DNA from 2 places in the Pseudomonas aestiva genome. Region 1 is predicted to be linked to the other one. Evidence: riboswitches for the same ligand, from Rfam matches in the RefSeq annotation. Region 1 holds a riboswitch; the other holds the start of a gene.

Evidence for each region. A riboswitch is a leader RNA that binds a small molecule or an ion and turns the genes downstream of it on or off. The one in region 1 is predicted to bind cobalamin.
Region 2: it holds a riboswitch for cobalamin, as region 1 does, so the genes downstream of both, cobO (cob(I)yrinic acid a,c-diamide adenosyltransferase) here and AABM56_RS02850 (ABC transporter substrate-binding protein) in region 1, are expected to answer to the same signal.

What each region holds. Positions count from the first base shown of each region.
Region 1 covers NZ_CP150916.1:602,052-609,875, reverse strand. The annotation lists gene AABM56_RS02875 (MFS transporter) at 1-3, opposite strand, end outside; gene AABM56_RS02870 (IclR family transcriptional regulator C-terminal domain-containing protein) at 121-975, opposite strand; gene AABM56_RS02865 (DUF962 domain-containing protein) at 1,119-1,637, shown strand; gene AABM56_RS02860 (ABC transporter ATP-binding protein) at 1,622-2,386, opposite strand; gene AABM56_RS02855 (iron ABC transporter permease) at 2,383-3,417, opposite strand; gene AABM56_RS02850 (ABC transporter substrate-binding protein) at 3,414-4,430, opposite strand; cobalamin riboswitch at 4,461-4,608, opposite strand; gene cobJ (precorrin-3B C(17)-methyltransferase) at 4,615-6,285, opposite strand; gene AABM56_RS02840 (precorrin-2 C(20)-methyltransferase) at 6,273-7,013, opposite strand; gene AABM56_RS02835 (precorrin-8X methylmutase) at 7,013-7,639, opposite strand; gene cobG (precorrin-3B synthase) at 7,632-7,824, opposite strand, start outside.
Region 2 covers NZ_CP150916.1:1,588,176-1,595,999, forward strand. The annotation lists gene AABM56_RS07300 (cytochrome c) at 1-462, shown strand, start outside; gene AABM56_RS07305 ((2Fe-2S)-binding protein) at 465-947, shown strand; gene AABM56_RS07310 (molybdopterin cofactor-binding domain-containing protein) at 944-3,190, shown strand; gene AABM56_RS07315 (DedA family protein) at 3,194-3,811, opposite strand; gene AABM56_RS07320 (metallophosphoesterase) at 3,943-4,776, opposite strand; gene AABM56_RS07325 (YggL family protein) at 4,846-5,214, opposite strand; gene AABM56_RS07330 (four-helix bundle copper-binding protein) at 5,353-5,682, opposite strand; cobalamin riboswitch at 5,780-5,975, shown strand; gene cobO (cob(I)yrinic acid a,c-diamide adenosyltransferase) at 6,071-6,697, shown strand; gene AABM56_RS07340 (cobyrinate a,c-diamide synthase) at 6,691-7,824, shown strand, end outside.

The DNA.
Region 1 (7,824 bases):
CATGGTGGTCTGCTCGTGTTGTTGTTATCGGCGGATTGCGCCACTGCGCCGACGTTAAGCCCACCTCGAACAGCTGACAATTCGATTATCGGCGATATGGCCGATAATCGACCAGATTCGCTAGTGAAACAGCCGGGTACTCAACTCCTGGCTGGCCGCCAGCAGCACCGGCAGGAAGCGCGTCTCCAGTTCCTGACGACTGACCCGACTGGCGTGGGTGCCGACGTTGAGCGACGCCAGCACCTGGCCGGCGGCGTCTCTCAGGGGCACCGCCAGGGATCTCAGCCCCACCTCCAGCTCCTGGTCGACGATGACGTAGCCCTGCTGGCGCACCTGGCCCAGGCACGCGATGAGCGCCGGCGGCTGATAGAGGGTGCGGCTGGTCTTGGCCTGCAGGTCGGCGTGTTCCAGGTAGTCGTGCAGGGCGGCATCGTCCAGGGCAGCGAGCAGGATGCGGCCCATGGAGGTGCAATAGGCCGGCAGCCGGCTGCCGACGCTGAGGTCCACCGAGATCAGTCGCTGCGGCGTCGCCGAGCGGGCGATGTAGAGGATTTCGTCGCCTTCCAGGGTGGCCATGGAGCAGGCTTCGTGCAGTTGCTCGCTGAGGCGATCGAGCACCGGCTGGGCGGTGACCGCCAGCGGCGTCGACGACAGATAGGCGTGCCCCAGGGTCAGCACCTTGGGTAGCAGCGAGTAGGTGCGGCCGTCGGTGGTGACGTAGCCCAGCTTCATCAGGGTATGCAGGCAACGACGCACCGCGGCACGCGGGATCTCGGTGCGATGGCTGATCTGGGCGATGGTCAGCTGGCGCTTGCGCTCCTGGAAGGCATGGATGACCGCCAGGCCGCGGGCCAGGGAGGTCATGAAGTTGGGGTCGCCGGTGAAGGCTTCGATGCGCTTGGCCGGCGAGGCGATGATGGGCGGCGCGGCCAGTGGCGGCAGGCCCGTGGCGTGAGCGGTGCGGTTATCGTCCATCGGACCGGTCCTCGGCAGGCTTTTGATCGATTATCGAGCGACGGGGCGATTATCGCAATCGCATTTCTCCTGGTGCCCGCTGACGCGCAGGAGCTTCCCGGTGCATGCTGAGGCTTCCCGCCCAGCCGCCTGGATGCCTGCCGATGAAGACCCTGGAAGATCATCTCAGCCAGTACGCGAGCTACCACCGCGATCCGCGCAACATCGCCAGCCACTTTCCCGGCATCCTGCTGATCGTGCTGGCGGTGGCCATCCTGCTGTCGCGACCGGTTTTCAGCCTGGCCGGCTGGCCGCTGTCGCCCGCGGTACCGGTGGCCGGGGCGGTGGCGGTCTTCTACCTGCGCCTGGATCGGCCGCTGGGGCTGCTGATGGGCGTTCTGCTCGGGCTTGCCCTCTGGCTGGGTGCCGCGCTGGCGGCCCGGACCACGGGCGTCTGGCTGGGCTGGGGGCTGAGTCTGTTCCTGGTCGGCTGGGCCATCCAGTTCGTCGGTCACCACTACGAGGGGCGCAAGCCGGCCTTTCTCGACGACCTCGCCGGCCTGGCCATCGGCCCGCTGTTCATCGCCACCGAAGCGGTCTTCTGGCTGGGTGGTCGCCCGCAGCTCAGGCAGGCGATCGAAGAGCGGGCCGGCCCGGTGCGGCGTCGTCAATCCAGCCGATAGCGGATCGTCGGCCGACCGTCGGGGCCGTCCAGCGTCACCTGCGCCTTCACCCCCCAGACCTGCTGGATCAGCGCGGCCGTCAGCACCGCGGCCGGGGCGCCTTCGGCGACCAGGCGGCCGTCGCGCAGCACCGCCAGGCGGTCGCAGAACAGCGCGGCGAGGTTGAGATCGTGGATCGCCAGCACGCAGGTCGCCGGCAGGCGGCGGACCAGGTCGAGGATCTCCAGCTGGTGCTGGATATCGAGGTGATTGGTGGGTTCGTCCAGCAGCAGTTCGCTGGGCTCCTGGGCCAGGGCGCGGGCGATCTGGGCGCGCTGGCGCTCGCCACCGGAGAGGCTGTGCCAGCGCCGTGCCGCCTTGTCGACCAGGCCGACCTGAGCCAGGGCGCGCTGACAGACCTCGGCGTCGCGCGCGCTCCAGGCATCGAGCAGGCCGCGATGGGGCGTGCGCCCCAGGCGCACCACCTCGGCCACCGAGAGATCGGCCTCGGTACCGGCCTGCTGCTCCACCAGGGCGACCCGCCGTGCCAGGTCGCGCCGGCGCAACTCGGCCAGCGGCAACGCGTCGAGACTGACCCTGCCCTCCTCTGGCCGCCGCAGCCCGGCCAGCAGCCGCAGCAGGCTGGACTTGCCCGAGCCATTGGGGCCCAGCAACCCAAGCACCCCGCCGGGCGGCACCTCAAGGGTCACCCCGGCGAGGATCGGCTGGCCGCCGGCGCTCCAGGCCACGTCCCGCGCGGCGAGGCTCATCGGACCTCCCGCGCGCGGTAGAGGATGAAGGCGAAGGCCGGCGCACCGACCAGGGCGGTGACCACGCCGATGGGCAGGGTCTGCTTGGCCACCAGGGTGCGGGCGACGATGTCGGCCAGCACCATGAACAGCGCGCCGATCAGGGCGCAGGTGGGCAGCAGCCGGCCATGCCCCGGACCGACCAGGAAGCGTGCCACATGGGGGATCACCAGGCCGACGAAGCCCACCGCGCCCACCAGGCTGACCAGGCAGGCGGTGATCAGGCCGGTGACCGCCAGCAGCAGCAGGCGCAGCGGCCCCACCGCCACGCCGAGGCTGGCGGCGGCGTCTTCGCCAAAGGCGAAGGCATCCAGCGCCCGGGCGCAGGCCAGGCACACCAGCAAGCCAGCGAGCACCACCCCGGCGGCCAGCCAGACGTCCGGCCAGCGCACCCCGGCCAGGCTGCCGAGCAGCCAGAACATCACGCTGCGCGCCTGCTCGGCATTGGCCGCGGTGGCGACGATATAGGCGGTCAGGGCATTGAACAGCTGGGACGCGGCCACCCCGGCGAGGATGATGCGGGTGCTGCCGCCACTGCCGAGAAAGGGCAGCACCACGGTAAAGGCCAGCACCGCGCCAAGAAAGGCGCCGAGGGACACGCCGAGCATCCCGCCACCGACCCCCAGCAGCATCACCAGCACCGCGCCGGTGGAGGCGCCGGCCGACAGCCCCAGCACATAGGGTTCGGCCAGGGCGTTGCGCAGCAGCGCCTGGAGGATGGCGCCGGAGACCGCCAGGCCGGCGCCGCAGCAGGCGGCCACCAGGGCGCGGCTGAGGCGGTATTCCCAGACGATGCCCTGGACGATGCGCTCCACCGGATAGGGCCCCAGGCCGAGGCCGTTGGCGATGGCCTGCAGACTGGTCAGGGGCGCGATGGGCATCTCGCCGAAGGACGCCGCCAGCACCACGCTCGCCGCCAGCGCCAGCACCGCGGCCAGGCCCAGCAGCCAGCGCCAGGGTCGGGCCCCCTCGGCCGCCAGGGGCAGACTCATGGTTGCGGCTTGGCCAGGTCGGCGGCCAGGGTCTCGACGCTGTCCACCACCCGCAGCGAGGGATTGAGGGTCGGGGCGTCCACCACCAGCAGGTGGTTCTCGCGCACCGCGCGCAATTCGCGGGTCAGGGGATCGCTGCGCAGGAAGGCCAGCTTCTTGTCCACGTCATCGGCGGGATAGAGACGGCGATCCATGCGCGCCACGACGATATAGTCAGGGTCCAGACTGGCGATGCGCTCCCAGCTCACCGCCGGCCATTCCTCGGCGCTGTCGACCACGTTGCGCAGGCCCAGGGCGCGGGCGATCCAGGCCGGCGCGCCGAGGTTGCCAGCGACCCAGGGATCCCCTTCCAGCCGCGGACTGGAGAACCAGAACAGCACCGAGCGCCCCCGGACCCCGGCGGCCTTGGCCTGCTCGCCAGCGGCGGCGATACGGCGGTCCAGCTCGGCAACCAGCTGCTCGCCGGCCGGCTGCACATCGAGGATGGCCGCCAGCTCCTGGGCCTCGCGGGTCACCAGTTGCATGTCGAAGGGCGCGCTGCGGCTGCCATCGCTGTTGGAGTCGGCGGTCACCGCCTTGCCTTCGCAATCGCTGGGCGCCACATAGGCGGCGATGCCCAGCGTGGCGAAGCGCGGGAAGTCCGCCACCTCGCCGCCGGGGCCGACGTGATAGGTGTACTGGGCCGCCACCAGATCCGGCCGGGAGCCGACCACGGCTTCGAAGCTGGGGGCGTTGTCAGCCAGCCGCGGAATGTCCTTGCCCGCCGCCTGCAGGTCCGCGGGCAAGCCGCCGAACCAGACGCCGGTGCCCACCAGCCGCGCGCCCACGCCCAGGCGCAAGAGCAACTCGGTACTGGCCTGGCCCAGACTGACCAGGCGTTGAGGCGCGCGCTCGAAGACCAGGTCGCGGCCGCAGTTGTGGATGGTCAGCGGATAGGGGGTGGCCGCCTGGGCGGTAAGGGAGGATACGGACAGCAGGCCGGCGGCGAGCAGCGGCAGAAGACGACGAAACATGGACTCTCCTCGGGATGACGCGTCCCTGGTGGATGATGGATGTCCCCTGGCAAGGTCTGGCTCACTTCTCGCGAAGCTCACAGTGGCGCGACCGCGCCGGAGTTGCACCGGCTTCCCGCCAGGGAACGGAAAGGTCGCCGAGGGTGAGCCAGCGGCGACCAGGATTCAAGCACTAAATGTTACTTTATAACAATTCCGTATCGTACCAGCGCGGGGTATAGACCCATTCGCCGCCGTCGGCCCGCGGAAAGCGCCGGGTATGGCTGGAGCCGAGGATCACCAGGGTGCGTGAATCCACCATCTCGCTGCGCAGGGCGCCGAGGCTGGTGTATTCGAGACCGCCACCGGGACGGCCGACGTCGCGACCGAGGATCACCGGGGTGTTCGCCGAGCGGCAGCTGCGCAGGACGTCCAGCGCCCGGTCCAGCTGATGCGGTCGGGCCTTGGAGATGGGATTGTAGAAGGCCATGGCCAGGTCCGCCGCGGCGGCCTGGCGCAGGCGCTGCTCGATCACCGTCCAGGGCTTGAGGTTGTCGGACAGGGAGATCAGGCAGAAGTCGTGACCCAGCGGCGCCCCGGCCAGGGCGGCGCTGGCCATGGCCGCGGTGATGCCCGGCAGGATCTCCAGCTCCACCGCCGCCCAGCGCGGGTCGGCGGCGCCCTCCAGCACCTCCAGCACCGCGGCGGCCATGGCGAAGACGCCCGGATCGCCGGACGACACCATCACCACCTGGCGCCCGCTGGCGGCCAGTTCGAAGGCATGGCGGGCGCGCTGCAATTCTTCTCGATTGTCGCTGGCATGGGCCAGCTGGTCCGGACGCAGGGGACCGGCCATCTGCACGTAGGTCGCGTAGCCGAGGACGTCCTCGGCCTGGTCCAGGGCGCGGCGTACCACCGGAGCCATGAGTTCGGCCGCGCCGGGGCCGAGGCCCACCACGCTGAGGCGGCCACGGCGCTGGCCGAGGTCATCGGCGTCCAGCGGCCGGTCATGCAGGTGCAGGGCGAGGCCCTGGGCCTGGGCCCGTGCCACGGCCGCCTGGGCGAATTCCGGGGTACGGGCGTCGACGAATCTCAGCGGCAGCTCCAGCGCCTGGCTCAGCTCGGCCAGGCCGGGCGCTGCCATGTCGGCCGCCTGAGCCAGCAGCACCGCCACGGCCCCGGTGGCATAGCCGGTGCTGGCGAGCAGCGCGGTAATGGCGGCGGCGGTGGCATCGGCGCTTACCGCCACCAGCACGGCGCGGGGGTGGATCAACAGGGTATGGTCGTCGGCGCTGGTCAGGGGCGAGACCAGGATGCGTTGCCGTGCCTCGGGATCGCGGGCCAGGGGCACCTCATCCAGCCAGGGCGCCTCGCCCTCGATGCGGACCGGGGCGCCGGCCAGCAGATCGGCGACCCGGTGCTTGGCCACGTCGACATCGGCCAGGGCATAGCCGGCCGGCGGATCGAGCAGGCAGGTGCCGAATCTCAGTTCGCCGCTGGTGGTGATGGCCGGGGCCACGTCCAGCAGCCTACCCAGCTGACGGGCCAGGCGATTGGCGCCGGCCAGGCCGCCCAGCAGCGGCACCACGGCGCTGCCGTCCTCGGCCACGGCCAGCACCGGCGGCTCGGCGGTCTTGTCATCCAGCACGGACGCCAGGCTGCGGATGACGATGCCGGCGGCGCAGAGCACCAGCAGCGGGCGCTGCTGGCGATAGAGGTCGCGCAGGTGGTCGCCGAAGGCGCTGTAGCTGACATCGCCCTCGACCCGCCCGGCCAGGCCGTGTACCAGGCTGCCCGGCAGGCCGGCCTGCAGGCGGCGGGCGGTGGCCAGGGCACCGGGGCCGAGGATGACGATGGCCGGGCTCAACCCTTCCATTTCACCCCCGGCACCACCACCAGCGAGAAATACGGCGAGGCCATGGGCTCGACGGCGTCCAGCGCGACGATGCGCTGGTTGTCCATGGTGGCGCGCTCGATGTAGCGGGCGCGCTGGTCCAGGCCCAGGTCGCGCAGCACCTGGCGCACCTTCTCGAAGTTGCGCCCGAGCTTCATCACCACGGCGGCGTCGGCGCTGGCGAGGCGCGCCTTGAGCTCCTCGGCGGAAAGCACCCCGGAGAGCACTGTGAGGGTCTGGTTGCGATAGACCAGCGGCAGGCCGAGCATGGCCACGCCGCCGAGCATGGAGCAGACCCCCGGCACCACCTGGGCCTCGTAGCGCTCGGCCAGGCGGTCGTGCAGGTACATGTAGGAGCCGTAGAAGAAGGGATCGCCCTCGCAGATCACCGCCACGTCGCGGCCGGCGTCCAGATGGTCGGCCACCTGGGCGGCGGCGGTGTCGTAGAAGTCGGCGATCACCGTCTCATAGGACAGCGGCGGCGCCAGCTTCTCGGTGGTCACCGGATAGACCAGCGGCAGGCGCTGCTGGCCGTCCAGCAGATAGCCCTCGATGACGCCATAGGCATTGCCGCCCTGGCCCGCGTTGGCCTTGGCCTTGGCGACGAAATAGGCCACCACCGGCGCGCCCTGCAAGAGGCGCAGGGCCTTCACGGTGATGAGTTCCGGATCGCCGGGGCCGACGCCCAGGCCGAGCAGGCGGCCCGCCATCACTCCACCTCCGTGGCCAGGGCGTTGACCGCCGCGGCGGCCATGGCACTGCCACCCCGCCGGCCGCGGACGATGACATAGGGCACGCCGCGGCTGTCGGCGGCCAGGGCGTCCTTGGACTCCCTGGCGCCGACAAAGCCCACCGGCATGCCGAGGATCAGCGCCGGCTTGGGCGCGCCGGCATCGAGCATCTCCAGCAGATAGAACAGCGCCGTGGGGGCGTTGCCGATCACCACCACGCTGCCGGCCAGGTGCCGCCGCCAGCGCTCCAGAGCCACCGCCGAACGGGTATTGCCCTGGGCCACGGCCAGTTCGCGGATGCCTTCGTCGTGCAGGGTGCAGATCACCGGGTTGTTGGCCGGCAAGCGGGTGCGGGTGACGCCCTCGGCGACCATGCGCGCATCGCAGAGGATGGGCGCGCCGGCCGCCAGGGCCGCGCGACCGGCCGCGCCAGCGCCCGGGGAAAAGGCCAGGTCCTGGACCACGTCGACCATGCCGCAGGCGTGGATCACCCGCACGGCGAGCTTTTCCAGGTCGGCGGGGATGGCCGAGAGATCGGCCTCGGCGCGGATGGTGGCGAAGGATTGGCGATAGATCGCCTGGCCGTCGCGTTCGTATTCAAGCATCACTGGGACTCCGGGCCAGCCAGGCGGCGGCCTCGTCGAGGGATAGATGGGTGGCGCGTCGCCGGCCCGGACCGGGCTGGGTGGCGTCGCGCACGAAGAGGTCATAGCGGCCGGGAGCCACCGCCAAGAGGGTATGGGCCGCCTGGCCGGCCAGGGCGCAACTGCGCGGGCAGCCGGAGAGATGC
Region 2 (7,824 bases), 990 kb from region 1:
GGCGGTACCCGTCATCTGAACGATGCGGACCTCGGCGCCCTGATCACCTATCTGCGGACCCTGCCGGCGCAGCCCGGAGCGGTGCCGGCGCGGGCCGAGGTGCAGCCGTCCGGGGAAACCGGGCCGCTCACCGCCGCCGAGGCGGAAAGCGCGGCCTTGCTGCAATCCGCCTGCGCCAGCTGTCATGCCCCGGACGACCGGGGGCCGGCTGGTCCCTATCCGCGCTCCTTCAGCAACTATTCGGCGGTGCGCGATCCCGCGGGGACCAACCTGGTGCGTGTCCTGCTCGACGGCCTCGATCGCCAGGGGCGGACCGAACATGCCTTCATGCCAGCCTATCGGGACTTGCTCAGCGATCAGCAACTGGCCGACTTGGCCACCTACATCGGCCGCCGCTTTGGCGGTCACGCCGCCGACATCCGTCCTGCGGACGTGGCGGCCGCGCGCGAAGGAGAGAAATAGCGGTGGCGGCCATCGAATTGAAGGTCAATGGCGAGCAGCGACAACTCGACGTCGATCCGCGCATGCCCTTGCTGGAGGCCTTGCGTGACGAACTGGGTCTCAAGGGGTCGAAGTTCGGCTGCGGCCTGGGCGAGTGTGGCGCCTGTACGGTGCTGGCGGATGGCAAGCCGGTGCGTGCCTGTCTGCTGCCGGCAGTCTCCTTTGCCGGTCGCGAGCTGCTGACCCTGGAAGGTCTGGGTACGCCTGAGGCGCCGCACGCGCTGCAGCAGGCCTTTATCGAGGAACAGGCGGCGCAGTGCGGCTATTGCATCCCCGGCATGGTGATGACCGCCCGGGCGCTGCTCGAACGCGTGCCCGATCCCAGCGATGCGCAGATCCGCCAGGCGCTGGCGGCCAACTTCTGTGGCTGCGGTACCCACTATCGCATCCTGCGGGCGGTCAAGCGGGCGGCGGTGCTCCTGCGCGACGGGCAGGCTCCGGCATGACGCTGTCGCGACGTGCCTTTCTCGGCGGCAGCGCAGTGCTGCTGCTGGGCTTCAGCCTGCAGCGACCGGTCGCCGCCCAGGTGCTGCCTGCACCGGCTGACCCGGCGGACCTGGCCAAGACCCTCGATCAGCGCCAGCTGGACGCCTGGCTGGCGGTGGATGCCCAGGGCCAGGTCACCGTCTACAGCGGCAAGGTGGAACTGGGTACCGGGGTCAGCACGGCGTTGCGGCAGATCGTGGCCGAGGAGCTTTGCGTGGCCTTTGCCGCCACCCGGCTGATCCAGGGCGATACCCGGCTGACCCCGGACCAGGGCATCACCGCCGGCAGCAAGAGTCTGCAGGTGGGCGGCGCCCAGTTGCGCAAGGCCGCCGCCAGCGCGCGGCAATTCCTGTTTCTGGAGGGATCGCGACGCCTGGGGCTGGATCTGGCGGTGGTGGATACGGTGGATGGCCGCGTGGTCTATCGCGGCGATCCCACCGGGCGTTTTGTCAGCTATGGCGAACTGGTGGGCGGACGACCCCTGGGGCGGCTGGTCAATCAGGCCGTGCGTACCCGCGCCGTCAAGGATTACCGCCTAGTCGGCACCTCGGTGCCGCGCGAGGACATCCCCGCCAAGCTGTTTGGCAGCTTCGATTACGTCCACGACCGGCGCCTGCCCGGCATGCTGCACGGCTGCGTGATACGGCCACCCTGCACCGGTTCGGCGCGGCTGGCGGGGGTGAGCCTGCGCGGTATCGATGCCAGCGCGCTGCCGGCTGGCGCTCAGCTGGTGTACGAAGGCGCCTTCGTCGCGGTGGTGGCCGAGCAGCCCTGGCTGGCGCGGCAGGGCGCGGCGGCGCTGCGGGTGGACTGGAGCCTGGTGCCGGATCTGCCGCTGCCGGGCGAACTCTACGCCCAGCTGGAAGCCAAGGCCGGACCGGCCGACATCCAGCAGGAGGCCGGCGATGTCGCGGGCGAATTGGCGAATGCCGCGCAGCGGCTGGACGCCGAGTATCGCTGGCCCTATCAGAACCATGACTCCATCGGTCCCTCCTGCGCGGTGGCGGACGTGCGTGCCGACGGCGCCACGGTCTGGAGCGGTACCCAGGGCGTCTACCAGCTCCGGGCGGCACTGGCGGATCTGCTGGCGCTGCCGGAAGACAGTATCCATGTCATCTATCAGCAGGCTTCGGGTTGCTATGGCCATAACGGCGCCGATGACGCGGCGGCCGATGCGGCGCTGCTGTCCAAGCTGTGCGGCCGTCCGGTGCGGGTGCAGTGGAGTCGGGCCGACGAGCACGGCTGGAATCCCAAGGGCCCGGCCATGCTGCTGCGTCTGGCGGGTGGCCTGAGCGCGGCTGGTGATCTGCTCGCCTGGCGCTTCGCCAACTGGACGCCTACCCACCTGACCCGACCCAATGGCCAGACCGGCAAGGCGGCGCTGCTCGCCGGGCAGCTGGCCTACAACCTGCCGCTCAAGGGTGGGCGGGGCGGTGGCAATCGCAATGCGCCGCTGGACTACGACCTGCTCAACGTCCAGGTGGCGACCCATTGGCTGGAAGCCGGGGATTCGCCGCTGCGACCCTCGGCCCTGCGCGCTCTGGGAGCGGTCGGCAATACCTTTGCCAACGAATCCTTCATGGACGAGCTGGCCCTGGCGGCCGGGGTCGATCCGCTGGAATTCCGCCTGCGCTATCTGCAGGACCCTCGCGCACGAGCGGTGCTGCAGGCCGCCACCGCCAAGGCCGGTTGGCAACCACCCACCCGGCAGGAAAAGGTCTGGGACGGTGCCCAGGCGAAAGGGCAGGGGCTGGCCTTCCTGCACTACGAAAACGAAAACGCCTATGTGGCCGCGGTGGTCGAGGTGGCGGTGAGCGAGGCGACGGGGATCCGGGTCACCCGCGTGGTGGTGGCCCATGACTGCGGTCTGATCGTCAATCCGGATGGCTTGCGCAATCAGCTGGAAGGCTGCGTGATCCAGGGCATCGCCCGGACCCTCAAGCAGGCGGTGCGTTTCGATCACCAGGGAGTGACCAGCCTGGAGTGGGGTGCCTATCCGCCGCTGACCTTCAACGAATTGCCCGAGCTGGAACTGGAGCTGATCGATCGGCCTGAAGAACCGGCAGTGGGGGCCGGGGAGGCCACCACCGCGGCCATCCCCGCGGCCATCGCCAATGCCGTGGCGGCAGCGACCGGTCTGCGCCTGCGCGAGGTACCGCTGAATCGCCAGCGTCTGCGCGAGGCGCTAGCCGCTAGCCGCTAGCCGCTAGACGCGTTTCAGCCGCTGCTTGAAGAACAGTGCGGCGCCGGCGCCCAGCACGGCGATGATCGCCGCGCCGATCCACAGCGACTCGTTGCCGGCGAAGCTGAAGTGGTTGGCGCCCTTGGCCGCCAGATAACCCGGGCCCATCATCAGCGGCGCCCAGACGATGGCCGAAAGCACGTTGGCCGACTGGAAGCGCAGCTGGTTCATCGCCATCATCCCGGCCACCAGGGGCACGGTGTTGCGGATCATAGTCAGGAAGCGCCCGCCGAATACCGCGAAGAAGCCATAGCGGCGAAAGAACAGCCGGGTCCTGGCCACCTGCTTGCGATAGCGGCGAAAGGGCGGGCGGTGGACGATACTGGGACCGAGCCAGCGGCCGATGATGTAGGAGCAGATGTCGCCGAGGATGGCGCCGACGATGGCGGCCAGCACCAGCGGCACCGGCGAGAGCACTCCGGAGCCGGCCAGGCCGCCGACCACCAGCAGCAGGGCCGTGGCCGGAATGAAGACGCCCAGCAGCACCAGGGATTCGCCAAAGGCGAGCAGGCCGACGAGCAGCGGCGCCCAGGCCTGGTGGGTTTCGATAAAGCCAAGCAGCGATTGCGTCAGGGATTCCATGGGAGGCCACTCTTGCCGAAAGTCCTAAGACTACTTGGCGCCCGTGGCCTGCCAGCCGTTTCAACAGCTTGAATCAATTTCCATTGCTGGAAGTGCGCAGGAGCGCGCATCGGCGCCCCCGACTGGACGCCTCAACTTTTCGCCAGAGCGTCCTGAGCAGCCTGCCAGCGCAGTGCGTGGCGCTCGCCGACGACGAAACGATCGCCCTGGAAGTCCCAGCGTTCCACGTCCACGGTCTTCTTCGCCCCTTCGCCGACCAGCAGGCGATTGAAGGAGTTGGGCGAGGTGCCGCGCACGCGAGAGGAGAGGGCGGTGCCGGCTTGGACGATCCAGACCTCGCGGGGCAGGGTGGGGTACTGGCGACTCAGCGGCAGCACATAGGGCAGGTGGATATGCCCACCCATCACCAGATCCAGTCCGGCGTCGGCCCAGGTGGCCAGGGCGTGATCGGCGTTGTGCTGCAGATTGCTCAGGTCACTGAGTTCGAGGGCGCCGAAGGGTTGGTGGGCGATGACGATGCGCAGCTTGCCCGGACCGGCGCGGCGCAGGCGCTCGGCCACCCGCTCGATCTGCTCGGTGCTTACCGCGCCATCCTTGTGGCGTTGCGGAGCGGTGGTGTTGAGCCCGACCAGCAACAGCTCGTCGTTTTCGATACTGGGCTCCAGATCCTGACCGAAATGGTGGCGATAGTTGCCATAGGGCGTCAGGAAACGCGCGAAGACGTTGTACAGCGGCAGGTCGTGATTACCCGGGATCACCAGGGTTTGCGGAATGCCGTGGCTTTCCAAGCGTTCGACAAAGGTCTTGGCTGCGGCGAATTGTTCGCGCCGGGCGCGCTGGGTGATGTCCCCGGAGAGAATGAGAACATCGGCGCCGTGTTCGCGGACATGGGCTTCCAGAGCCGCGACCACGGCGGGTTGCTCGGTGCCGAAGTGGGTATCGGAGATTTGCAGGAGGGTCGTCATGAGGACCTGGTTTCCAACGGATTCCCCTTTACGACCGCAACGGGCGCCAAGCGATCCGGCGAAGGCTAGTTAGACTTCGCCGTCGTGGTGCCAGGCGTCATGCAGCTCGGAGGCGTTGGCTTCGCCGACTTCGGTGCGGGCCTTGAGCCAGTCCAGCAGGGCGGTACGGTCTTCCGCGGTGGGCGAGGTGTAGCGCTTGTTGGCCATGATGGTGCCTTCGACCCAGGCGTTGTCGAAGCCGCCGATGTAGTCCAGCGTGCGCTCTTCGACGTAGTCGATGAAGTCGCCCAGGAAGGTGTCCAGATCGTCTTCGCTGAGTTCGTTCTTGAAGCTCACCTTGATTTCAAAGGCCAGTTCCTGGAATTCGCCCAGGTACTGCTTCTTGCGCAGGCGACGCTTCATGCGGCTCAAACGGGGATCTTGGTTGGTATCGGTCATGGCGAAGGCCTGGATATCGATTAAAGGGCGGGCATTATCCCTGGCGTCGACGGGTAATGCCAATGCCGACCGCTCCAGCGGTGGGTCGGCCGGACCTTTTTGCCTGCGACCGGAGGGCGCAGTAGCGGAAGGACCTGCTCAGGCCGCCATGGCCGCGCAAGCATCGGCGCAGGCTTCGCAGGCCCGGGCGCAGGCCTGGCAGTGATCGGCCTTGTGCTTGCCGCATTCGGCGGCGCAGGCGCGGCAGGTGGCCAGGCACAGAGCACAGACTTCGGCGATGCGGTCGCTATTGCGCTGCATGAAGGTGGCGGCCAGGCGGCAGGCATCGGCGCAGTCCCGGTCCAGGCGGACGCAGTCGCGCATCATGTCCAGATTGGCTTCCCCCAGACAGGCGCTGGCACAGGTTTCACAGGCGGCGGCGCAGTCGAGACAGGCCTTGATACAGGCGGCGAGAGTGGCATCGTTCATCCGGTAGCTCCTGGTGTGGGGTGCCTAGGGTGGACCCGGTCGGCTGGCGCCGAGTTCGGCCGGTGCGATCGATTGACGCTCTCCCGGGTAGTCCGTACCCTGCGCCCTTGCACGTGGTGCCCCGCCTCGCCGGGGTGAAACAGGGAAGCCGGTCGAGCCGGCGCTGCCCCCGCAACGGTAGTTGAGCAGTAGCTGCGCGACACCCACTGGCCCTGGCCGGGAAGGGGCGCAGCGGATGCCCCCAGGGCATCGGCTCACCAGCCCGGAGACCGGCCACGCTTGCGTTCATCTCGGCGATGCGGAGGGCGTCGCGCGGCGTCGCCACCTGCCTTGCGCGGGCGGCGTCTCTGCCCGTTTCTCCGCCGCGCCCGCACCCGGAGAACCACCCATGACCGATAGCCCCGATTCGACCAGCCCCGAGCGCGACGAGCGCCACCGTGCGCGCATGGTGCGCAAGAAGGCGGTGATCGACGCCCGCATCGCCGAAGCCCAGGACGAGCGCGGCCTGCTGCTGGTCCACACCGGCATCGGCAAGGGCAAGAGCAGCTCGGCCTTCGGCATGGCGGCGCGTGCCCTCGGCCATGGCATGAAGGTGGGCGTGGTGCAATTCATCAAGGGCCGCCGCGACACCGGCGAGCAACTCTTCTTCAGGCGCTTCCCGGACGAGGTGCGCTACCACGTCATGGGCGAGGGCTTCACCTGGGATACCCAGGACCGGGCCCGCGATCTGCATTCGGCTGCCGCGGCCTGGGCGGTGGCGGTCGAGCTGCTGCGCGATCCGGCCATCGGCCTGGTGCTGCTGGACGAACTCAACATCGCCTTCAAGCACGGCTACCTGGACGTCGATCAGGTGCTGGCCGATCTGGCCGGGCGCCCGGCGCACCAGCATGTCGTGGTGACCGGGCGCGGTGCGCCGCCGGCGCTGGTCGAGGCCGCCGATACCGTGACCGACATGAGTCTGGTCAAGCATGCCTTCCAGGCCGGCGTCCGCGCCCAGCAGGGTATCGAATGGTAGGCGAGACGCGGCATTGCCCGGCGCTGCTGATCGCCGCTCCGGCCTCCGGTCAGGGCAAGACCAGCGTCACCGCTGCCCTGGCCCGGTTGCACGCCCGCCAGGGGCGGCGGGTACGGGTGTTCAAGTGCGGTCCGGACTTTCTCGATCCGATGATTCTCGCCCGCGCCAGCGGCGCACCCGTCTACCAGCTCGATCTGTGGATGATCGGCGAGGCCGAGAGCCGGCGCCTGCTGTGGGAAGCGGCGGGGGAGGCCGATCTCATCCTCATCGAAGGCGTCATGGGCCTGTTCGACGGCCAGCCCTCGGCGGCCGACCTGGCCGAGCGCTTTGGCGTACCGGTGCTGGGAGTGATCGACGCCGCCGGCCTGGCGCAGACCTTTGGCGCCCTGGCCTATGGCCTGGCCCACTATCGGCCGGGCCTGCCCTTCGCCGGGGTGCTGGCCAATCGCAGTGGCAGTCCGCGGCAGACGCAACTGATCCGCGGCAGCCTGCCAGCGGGCATGACCTTCTTTGGCAGCCTGCCGCGCGATGCCGGCATCGAGTTGCCCAGTCGTCACCTGGGGCTGATCCAGGCCGACGAGGTCACCGACCTGGATCGTCGTCTCGACCTGGCGGCCGATGCCCTGGGCGCCAGTTCCACCCTTGAAGTGCCGCCGCCAGTGGCCTTTGCCGCACCGCCGCCGACCGTGGTCGAGCCGTTGCTGGCGGGGGTGCGGATCGGCGTGGCCCGGGATGCGGCGCTGGCCTTCATCTACCAGGCCAATCTCGATCTGCTGCGCGCCCTGGGCGCCGAGCTGCAGTTCTTTTCCGTGCTCACCGACACGGCGCTGCCAGCGGTGGACAGCCTCTATCTGCCCGGCGGCTATCCCGAGCTGCACCTGCAGACGCTGTCCAACAACCTGGGCATGCGCGCGGCCATTCGCGCCCACCATGCGGCCGGCAAACCGATCCTCGCCGAGTGCGGCGGCATGCTCTATCTGCTCGACGAACTGACCGACAAGGCCGGCGAATCCGCCAGCCTGCTCGGACTGCTGCCGGGCAGCGCGCGGATGCAGGCGCGCCTCACCGCCCTGGCCTTGCAGTCGGTGGAGTTCGAGCAGGGCACCCTGCGTGGCCACACCTATCAT